3 regions of the Polaribacter butkevichii genome follow, and region 2 is predicted to be linked to each of the others. Evidence: riboswitches for the same ligand, from Rfam matches in the RefSeq annotation. Region 2 holds a riboswitch; each other region holds the start of a gene.
The links. Region 2 has a riboswitch for cobalamin ahead of nrdG (anaerobic ribonucleoside-triphosphate reductase activating protein). Riboswitches for the same ligand answer to the same signal wherever they lie in the genome.
Positions count from the first base shown of each region.

Region 1: another riboswitch for cobalamin. It lies ahead of WG951_RS01205 (hypothetical protein); the one in region 2 lies ahead of nrdG (anaerobic ribonucleoside-triphosphate reductase activating protein).
Region 3: another riboswitch for cobalamin. It lies ahead of WG951_RS02885 (TonB-dependent receptor plug domain-containing protein); the one in region 2 lies ahead of nrdG (anaerobic ribonucleoside-triphosphate reductase activating protein).

Region 1 is NZ_CP150661.1:376,034-379,316, forward strand. It holds gene cobA (uroporphyrinogen-III C-methyltransferase) at 1-69, opposite strand, end outside; gene WG951_RS01200 ((2Fe-2S) ferredoxin domain-containing protein) at 62-871, opposite strand; gene WG951_RS01205 (hypothetical protein) at 875-1,279, opposite strand; cobalamin riboswitch at 1,371-1,578, opposite strand; gene WG951_RS01210 (AAA family ATPase) at 1,597-2,124, opposite strand; gene cbiB (adenosylcobinamide-phosphate synthase CbiB) at 2,126-3,058, opposite strand; gene WG951_RS01220 (pyridoxal phosphate-dependent aminotransferase) at 3,049-3,283, opposite strand, start outside.
Region 2 is NZ_CP150661.1:3,896,309-3,899,591, forward strand. It holds gene nrdD (anaerobic ribonucleoside-triphosphate reductase) at 1-1,516, opposite strand, end outside; gene nrdG (anaerobic ribonucleoside-triphosphate reductase activating protein) at 1,520-1,972, opposite strand; cobalamin riboswitch at 2,092-2,291, opposite strand; gene WG951_RS16460 (DMT family transporter) at 2,408-2,734, opposite strand; gene cysS (cysteine--tRNA ligase) at 2,934-3,283, shown strand, end outside.
Region 3 is NZ_CP150661.1:761,933-765,215, forward strand. It holds gene WG951_RS02885 (TonB-dependent receptor plug domain-containing protein) at 1-1,396, opposite strand, end outside; cobalamin riboswitch at 1,428-1,646, opposite strand; gene WG951_RS02890 (bifunctional adenosylcobinamide kinase/adenosylcobinamide-phosphate guanylyltransferase) at 1,883-2,386, shown strand; gene cobT (nicotinate-nucleotide--dimethylbenzimidazole phosphoribosyltransferase) at 2,393-3,283, shown strand, end outside.

The sequences.
Region 1 (3,283 bases), 560 kb from region 2:
TTGAAGCTTCAAAGCAAGTGGCAAACCCAACCAGCCTAATCCTAATATGGAAATATGTTGTTTATTCATGATTTTTAAAATCTAGATGTACGTTTTGTAATTGTATTTTAGTACAATATTCCCAAGCTTTATTATTTAGAGAATCGAATTCAATCTTACCTAAAATTTTTCCAAATTTATTTTTAAAACGAATACCTTTTTGCTGTGTTTCTTTTTGAAAATAATATTCTGTACTAGAAATTTTAGCTTGTTGTAATTCTTTATTTTCTTTAGGAACAGCTGCAATAGTAAATGGTATTGCTGTTGTTTCTGTATGTAATTCTAATGTGTATGTTTTAGAATAGTCTAAAGAGATGATCTCTTGAAACGAAATTCTTTTTTCATCCGAAGAAATTAAAGAAACTCCTTTAGGATTCTCTAATAGATATAAAAACAATGGGTATAAATATTGGTCAGAACTAAAACCTTTGGTTATAAAACATTCACCTAATTCGGTATCATTTTTTAATTCGAACGGTTTTGGTTTTATAGGAGCAATTTCATTATCCGAAGCTTGTTCTTGCCAACCTTTTTTGTATAACAATTCAGAATTAACAAGTGGCGCATTATCAAGATGCCTTTTTACAATGGGCGTAATTTTTTCTGGTGTAAGTTCTTTATACCAATTTTGCCCAGGGTACACAATGCAAGTTGGTGCATCTTCACATCTACCATTACATCTTGTTTTAATAGTGTGTGTATCATTCCAATGCCCATTGTTACGTAAATAAGCTCTTGCTGTTCTTATAACTTTTTCACTTCCTGCTTTCTGACAGGAACCTCCGTCACAAAAGAAAAAAGTATGTGTTGTATTTGCTATATTTTTTCCCATATTTTAAAAGAAATGTGTTAAACTTATTTTTGCTAAAAATGGAGTTCCAGGTGTAAAATGAATATCATCTACAGGTATTGTTTTTCCTTGTAATAGTGAAGAATTGTAAAAAAGGGCTTCTCTCCATTCTTTATCAAATAAATTTTCCAGGGATACACCTATTTGATATTTAGGAATTGCGTATTTTACAACAAAATTGGTTGCATAATCATTATAAAAATTTTCTGGTGTTATAGAAAATTTACTAACTTCATTTGTGGTTGTTAAAAGTGTTTTGTTTGTAGTTTGTACACGTACTTGTAAAATTGTTAACTGTGTTTCAACATCAGTTACCTTACCTTTAAGGGTTTTGTTTTGCGTGAATATGGATTGTGAAAAACACGTTATCCATAAACTGCATAAAATCAATTTTTGCATTTAAAAACGAAATTAAGCAGGTAGGGAAAGAAAATATGAAAAAAACATAATTCTCTAACTCTTTACCCGAGAGTTACTATTATAAATCATTGTAATATTGGCAGGTCTCCTGACTTAGCTTAACTTTCATTTACCTTCCCATAGTTTTAATTACTACAGTGGTTTTTATTAATGAAGCCTTTAATAAGCTTTACAGTTGCGGGAACAGTTTTGGATTTACACCAAATTCCCTTTTAATTCTATATTCTAAAAATTACTAAAGAATAAGAAACCATATAACGAGACAAATGTATAGATAATTTTTTGAATTATAAGATTGAATCTAGAATGAGTTGCTTTCTTTTAATAGGAGAAGATTTTGGAAGCATTATAATTTTGAACCCCTTTTTTTTATATTGTTCTAACAACGCTTTTTCTAATTTTAAACAATAATCAAATTCTTGTAATCTCTGTGCATCTTGACAGTAAATATCAAACCAAGTTGGAGCAAAAAAGACCGTTTTATGGTATGTTTTTAAATAAGGAAAGTTATGTAAATATTTAGGGACTATTTTGTTTTCTACAGTTAAATAAGCTTCTAAATCGAGTAATGATCTATCACAAATTCTTGTATCGGTATTTAATAATTCTTGTTTTGTTTTTTTAAAGACAAGATTAGTAAAACGCTTTATGTTAGACCAAGGCATTCCATCTCTGTTGTTTTTTTGTTCATCAATAATTACCTTTCTAGAAACTTCATCCATACAAGGAAACGTGTCTTTTAAAAGATTTATTAAGGTTGTTTTACCTGTTCCAGGTGCGCCTGTAATAATATATTTTTTTTGAAAATTAACCATATTAGAATAGTAGTAACAATCCAATCATCAAAAGAAAAAAAAGTATGCTTGTTATGTAATTTATGTTACTTACTGTTTTAATTTCTTCATGTTTAATTGTTCGATTGTTACTTCCTATAAAAGGTTTGTCAACCAATTTACCATGATAATAATTAGGCCCACCAAACTGGCAATCTAAAATATATGCTAAAGCAGCTTCTGGATACCCTGCATTCGGACTGCTATGTTTCTTTCCTTCTTTAAAAATAAATGAGAATCCTTTTAATTTAAAGGTAACAACTAACATTAATACTCCCGTAATTCTTGCAGGAATATAATTAGCAACATCATCTAATATTGCTGCAAATTTTCCGAAGAAGAAATAACGGTCACTTTTGTAACCAATCATAGAATCTAGCGTGTTAATCATTTTATAAGCCATTGCACCAGGAACTCCTAAGATTAAAAAATAAAATAATGGAGCAATTACACCATCACTTAAATTTTCTGCCATGGTTTCGAAAGTAGCAACTCTAATTTGTTGTTCGCTTAACTTGTTCGTTTCACGTCCTACAATCCATGATAAACGTTTACGACCGGCTTCTAAACCTTCCTTTTTTAAAACATTAAAAACAGCATTTCCTTCTTTTACTAGTGTTTTATTGGCTAAACAATAAAATAGCATAAGTACAGAAAAAGCAATTGCTATAAATTGAAAATCATAAGCGTTTAGATACTTTATGATGAAATACGGCGTAATAAAAGTAGTACTAACTAATAGAATGGTTAATAAAGCACCTTTTAAAAACTTAGACTTGTTTTTATTGAGTAATTTTTCTCCTAAAGAAATACTATTTCCAAAAGCGATAATTAAATGTGGTAGTTTTTTTGGGTCTCCTATAATTAAATCTAAAACAAAAGCAATAATTAATATGTAAATAGTACTTAAATCCATTCTTTTAAGGCTTTAATTAAAATACTATTCGCTTCTTTGCTTTGTGTAGCTACACGAATATATTCTCCTTCTAGTTTATTAAAATTAGTTGCATCTCTAACTAAAATTTGATGGTTGACAATTAAGTGTTCCTTTAATTCTTTTGCAGAATGATGTAATAATTCAACTAAAAAATAAGAAGTGTTACTGTCACAAACTCTGATATCTTTTAATGTTGCTAACTGC
Region 2 (3,283 bases):
CTTCTAAATTTAAATGAAGTGCAGAGCCCCCATCTAGATATTTAATAATATCTGTACCATGTAAGATTATTTTATCTAAAGAATTTATCGAATTATTTTCTACAGGATAGAAATAAGAATTGTAGCAATCTCTAGGTACAAATAAACCATCTTCTTTGTCCCATTTTGCATTTTTTACACCTAAATTTTCTGCAGGTACAAATTCCGTATTAAATAAATAGCCATATTCTTTTTTGGCTTCTTTATTAGCATCATAAATTATTTTGAGCTGTTTTGCTACAAAATCTTTATAAACAGTGCTATTTTCGGCTTTTATACCTTGGCTTTCTGCAGCTTCTACCATACCGTTTATGCCAATGGTTAAAAACTGTTTGTCTAGAGATATAAAACCAGCATCATAAACAGGCAGCATTCCGGCATTTTTATATTCTTCAATTAACTTTCTGTAGGCTATTTGGTATTTTTGAATTTTATTTATTTCTGTTTTAAGATCTTTTCCTTGTTGTATTAAGCGATTCATGTTTAGTGTAATAACGTTTATAGAGCCTGTAGAAACGCCACCTGCACCCAAAGAATAGCTAAAAGTATTGTCGCTAATTTCATTTCTTAATCGGCAACAAGAAGCCAAACTATCTGCGCTTTCAGATTGATAGATAAAAAATGAATTTCCTTCACTTAACTCAGTGGCGCACATATTGGCAAATTCAGTATCTACAGGTTTGCCTTTTTTTACAAGCATTGCAGCGGTAACCACAGGAAAGGTTAATACAGCTTTTTCTCTTTCTTTATTAAACCATTTCATAAAAAATAGTTGTAATTTTTTAAGACTTTCCCATTGCGGTTTTGTCATGTCAGGAAAAACAAACTCACCAAATAAGCTGTCAAAATATTTTTCATCGTATAAAGAGATATTCCAAAAAACAGATTGATAACCTCTTGCAGCAGCAGGCTGATTAATTGCATAAACGGCATGTTGTAAATGATTAGAAACTGTTTTGGTGTTAGAATTTAGGTAATCGTTTCCAAAATCTTTTCTAGCAAAATAATCAAAATACAATAAAAACTCTACAGTTGCCAAAGCACCTGCAAATTGAGAGCTAATGGCAAAGACAAGGTTTACAAATTCGCCACAATAACTCTCTAAATGTTGTGGTGCTTTACTTTCACCTCCAAGTTTGGTAAGTCCGTCAAATAAAAATGGATACATACTAATAGATGTGCAATAAGGTTTTAAAGAGGTTTCATCATGTACATAAATTTCATGAGCTTCTATTTGCCTTACATATTCATTGGCCAAATTTTTATCAAATAGTTGTTCAATTTTATTTTTTACCAATTGCCTATTTACCTGAACGTTAATATCCTTATTTAGTTCAGCTTCCATAGTAGCTATGTTTTTAGAAGAAACATTGGCGTTGGCGTCTATTTTAGAGCCATCAGCAGCATTGCTTGCATTAATGTAATTCTGAATAAAATTAATTTTTTGGTTTACCTGTTTTTCCGTTAATCGAATCATAGCTTAATAGTTTTTCAAGAATAAATGATTTAAATTTTTATTTGTTTGTACTTCTATAAATTGCTGATTGGTATCAGGTTTATCTAAGCCTCCTTTTTTAGCAATCCATTTGCCGGTTTTAATCCAAGTTAGGTGTTGTAGTAAATTTTTATCAATATGTTCCTTACCTGTATAAAGGCATGTTTTGTATCCTTCTTTTTGGGCGTATTTTAAATAATCTATGAGTTCTTTTTGATGCCATTCTCCACCCATAAATAAAACACAACTTGCAAATCCTTTATATTTTAGTAATGTTTGTTTGTATAATTTTATAGAAAGTTGTTGTCCGTTTTCTTCTTTCCATAAAATAGGAGAATGACAACCTTTGCAGCGAATTTTACATCCACAAATGCTAAAACAAATACTGATTTCACCAGGCACTTCTTGTAGTACAATCTGAATGCTAGAATAATTCATTTTCATTAATAATATAACCAATAAGGCTTACTTATTGATGGTTTATAATGTGTCAAAAAAGGTACGATAACCCAATGGTATAAGTAGATACATCGTGCCATAACTTTTATCCCGAAAGTTTGACTAATTAGAAGTTGGCAGGTCTTCTGACTTACTCTGGTTTTTACGTCTTCCCGTTTATAAATAGATAAACAGTGACAAAGAATGTAAAACTTTTAATAGAGCTTACAGCTGCGGGAACAGTATAGGTTTTACACCTATTTCCCTTTTAATTTTAACAATTGATATTGTTATTAAAACCAAATTCTATTCAAATTTAAAAATCATTTACCTTTTGTGTCTTATATTTAGAAGAACTTATTAGCTACTTATAAACATATTTATAGGTAATAAGTTTTAGGATTGTAAGAGTATAGAAAACAAAGAAATTTGTTTTTAATGAGACACTACTTTTAAACCAATTATAGAAATTATTAAAGTAGAAATAAAAAAAAGACGCCAAAACGTAGCGGGCTCTTTAAATATAAAAATACCTAATAAAACGGTTCCAACGGCACCTATTCCCGTCCAAACAGCATAAGCAGTTCCTATAGGTAATTCTTGTGTTGCTTTTAAAAGGAGCAACATACTTGCAGATAAACATACTATAAAACCAATGTACCAATAGGTAGTTTCGGTACCTGTGCTTTCTTTAGCTTTACCTAAGCAAGCAGCAAAAGCAACTTCAAAAAGTCCCGCTATAATTAATAGTATCCAATTCATTTTAAGATGGGGTTTTATCAATTTTAAAAATTGAAATGTAAATTTAATTATAATTTTAAGAAGTAATTTGTATAAATAAAAGAATAACAATTATATTTTTTTTCAGCGACTTTAAATCTTAGCAAACTTCTAACAAATTCCATTTCGGTATTCTTTTTAAAGTGTCTATCTTTATCGGCTGTAATTAGTCACTTATTTAATGGAATTATACAAAGAAAATCAGCTTAAAGTATACAACTCTTTAACCAAATCTAAAGAGGATTTTAAAACCATAACAGACGGATATGTAGGTATGTACGTTTGTGGTCCAACGGTTTATAGCAACGCACATTTAGGTAATGTTAGAACCTTTATGTTTTTTGATGTTGTGTATAGATATTTATTACATTTAGGCTATAAGGTGCGATATGTACGTAATATTACCGATGCTGGCCATTTAGAAAATGATGCAGATGAAGGAGAAGACAAAATTGCAAGAAAAGCACGTTTAGAACAAATTGAACCCATGGAAGTTGTACAACGTTACACGGTAGACTTTCATGATGTTTT
Region 3 (3,283 bases), 950 kb from region 2:
TATGCTTTAAATGAATATAAAAAAGTGATGTAGTAATTGCTATATTTTTTTTCTTAAAAGAAGCACCAATTTCTCCTTGTACAGATTCTTCTGGTATTAAATCTAAATTACCAACAACTGGCCAATACAACTCATTAAAAGTTGGTATCCTGTAATTTGTAGATACATTTGCCTTTAAGGCTAAGTTATCTGTAATTTCCTGCTCTGCAGCAACGGATACTAATAATGGAACTTCAAAATCTGAATTAGACTCTTTTCTAAAGTTAATTGCCGTTGTTAATTTCTCTGTTGGCTTAAAAGTAACTTTAGCTATACCTGCAAACAATGTTCTTTTTTTTGAAAAAACCTCATTAGTAGTACCTCTGTTTTCATCATAAATTAACGATGTTTCCATTTTAAAATAATTAGAAAAACGATATTTTAAATTATAATTGATGTTATAATTTTTTGATTTTCCAAAAACATAATCTGTAGCATTTTTATCATCATAATATCGATACTCTTGTGTTAAGTAAGCCACGTTTAAGGTTTGTGTAAAATTAGAAAAAGAGTATTTCCATTTTAATAAATTCCTTTGATTAAAATCCTCATTTCTTTCGCTGCCTGCAGCAGGATTTGGTAATCCATCAGAAAATAAACGATCTCCATAATAACCTGTTGTATAAAAATACAGTTTGTTTTTACTAGAGAACTGATATCCTAAACTAAAGTTTACGCCATAATTTTTATAAACTCCATTTTCGTTTTTCAACAAACTACCGTCACTATTTTTATATCGAGTATCAATAAATGTATAATCATTATCAGAATAATTTAATGTTGCAGCAAATTTTACAGCCCATTTTCCTGTTCCAACATTGGCTTTAAAAAAATTAGAAGTCGTATTAAAACTTCCGTAAGAAGAAAACAAATAAAAATCTTTATGTTTTTTAAATGATAAATTATCATTTAAATGCACAGTACCACCAATAGCACCAGAACCATAATCGATACTTCCTCCACCACTATTAACTATAATTTCATCAGAAATACTTGCAGACAAAGAGTTAAAATCTGTTTGACCACTTCCTACTGCGTTGATAGAAATTCCATTCCATAATACTGCTGTGTTCGATGCAGAAGTACCTCTAAAACGAGCAGTACTTACACCTCCATTACCATAATCTCTTAAAGAAATAGGGCTATTGTATCTTAATAAATTAGTAAGGTTTATTGGGTTTTTAATAATTTGACTAGTAACTATTTTTAGTTTTTTTAGTCCAAGAATTTTATGTTTTTGCTCTTTTTTTGCTATAACAACAATTTCTTTTAACTTATTTATAATCGTATCCTTTTGAGCAAACGCAGTGTTAGCACAACAAAGTAAAAACAAAAAAGATAAAATATAATTCTTCATAACAACCTGACCTTTATCCCGAAAGCTTGTATTTATTTTTATAAATTAGGCAGGTCTCCTGGCTTGTTACCTGTTATAGACCTTCCCAACAAAAATGTCAGTGGTAAAGAATTAATAACAGCTCTAAAAAAGAGGTTTCGAAAAAATGTTTCGAAACAAACATACAGTTGCGGGAACAGCTTCGGTTTTTCACCGAATTCCCTTTTAATTTGTTCTCAGAAAGAACAAAACCTTAATTTTTAGCAAATGTAAATTATTTTTAAGTATTGCAATACTTATACTTTATAAACTTTTTTGTTTAATGCATTAGATATTTTAAAATCTATAAAAGGTAATTTTTTAGACAACTATTTTATTCCATTTACCAAAGCAGGTATCAAACAAAATACAATCATTCTTAAAAAAAAAGAAACTTGAATACTATTAAAGATATTCTTTCCTTTATTAAAAAATGTTTCTAACCTTTGTGTTTATATTTTTTAAATTATGATTCATTATATCTCAGGAGGAGAAAGATCTGGTAAAAGTAGTTATGCTCAAAAAATAGCGGAAGACATTTCTAAAAACCCTTTTTATTTGGCAACTTCTAGAATTTGGGATAAAGATTTTAAAGCAAGGGTAGACAAACATATTTCTGATAGAGATGAACGTTGGACAACCATTGAAGAGGAAAAAAATATTAGTGCCGTTATCCCTGATAAATCTACAGTTGTTATTGACTGTGTTACTTTATGGTTGACAAATTTTTATGTTGACACAAAATACGACGTAAAAGAATCTTTAAAATTAGCCAAACAACAAATAGAAAAACTGGTAGAAATTGATGCTCACATTATCATTATTTCTAACGAGATTGGTATGGGATTACATGCTACCACAGAATCTGGAAGAAAATTTACAGAACTACAAGGATGGGTAAATCAATTTATTGCTAAAAAAGCTGACAAGGCTACTTTTATGGTTTCTGGACTGCCTTTAAAACTAAAATAAAACAAAATGTCAAAAATAACTGCACTTTCTAAAGAGATTGAAACAGCACTTCAAAGAAAAATCGACTTTAAAACAAAACCTATAGGTTCTTTAGGTATGTTAGAAAATATTGCCATTAAAATAGGTCGTATTCAAAACACGTTAACACCAAAAATTACAGCACCAAGTATTGTTGTTTTTGCTGGTGATCATGGAATAACAAAATCAAAAAAAGTAAGTCCATATCCACAAGAAGTAACACAACAAATGGTGTTTAATTTCTTAAACGGAGGCGCAGCAATTAATGTTTTTTGCAAACAAAATAAAATCAACCTAAAAATTGTTGATGCTGGTGTAAATGCCAATTTCGATGAAAATAAAGAATTAATTTCTGCTAAAATTGCAAAAGGAACCAAAGATTTTTCTTTAGAAAAAGCCATGACAACATTACAATGTAAAGCTGCTTTAGAAAAAGGAAAAGAAATTGTAAACAATTTATTTCAAAATAAATGCAACACCATTGGTTTTGGAGAAATGGGCATTGGTAACACTTCTTCTGCTGCACTTTTAATGAGTTATTTTACAAAAATTGGTATTGAAAACTGTGTTGGTAAAGGAACTGGTTTAGACAATGAAGGATTGCAACAAAAAAAGAATGTTTTAACAGAAGTATACCAAAAGCATATTAAAAATATAGACTCGCCAACAGAGGCACTCGCTACTTTTGGTGGTTTCGAAATTGTAATGATGGCAGGTGCTATTTTAGAAGCTGCCGCTTTAAAAATGACAATTTTAATTGATGGTTTTATTGTAACATCAGCATTATTAGCCGCAAATGCTATCGATAAAAATGTTTTAGACTACTGTATTTTTACACATTCGTCTGGAGAACAAGGTCATCAAAAAATATTAGATTTT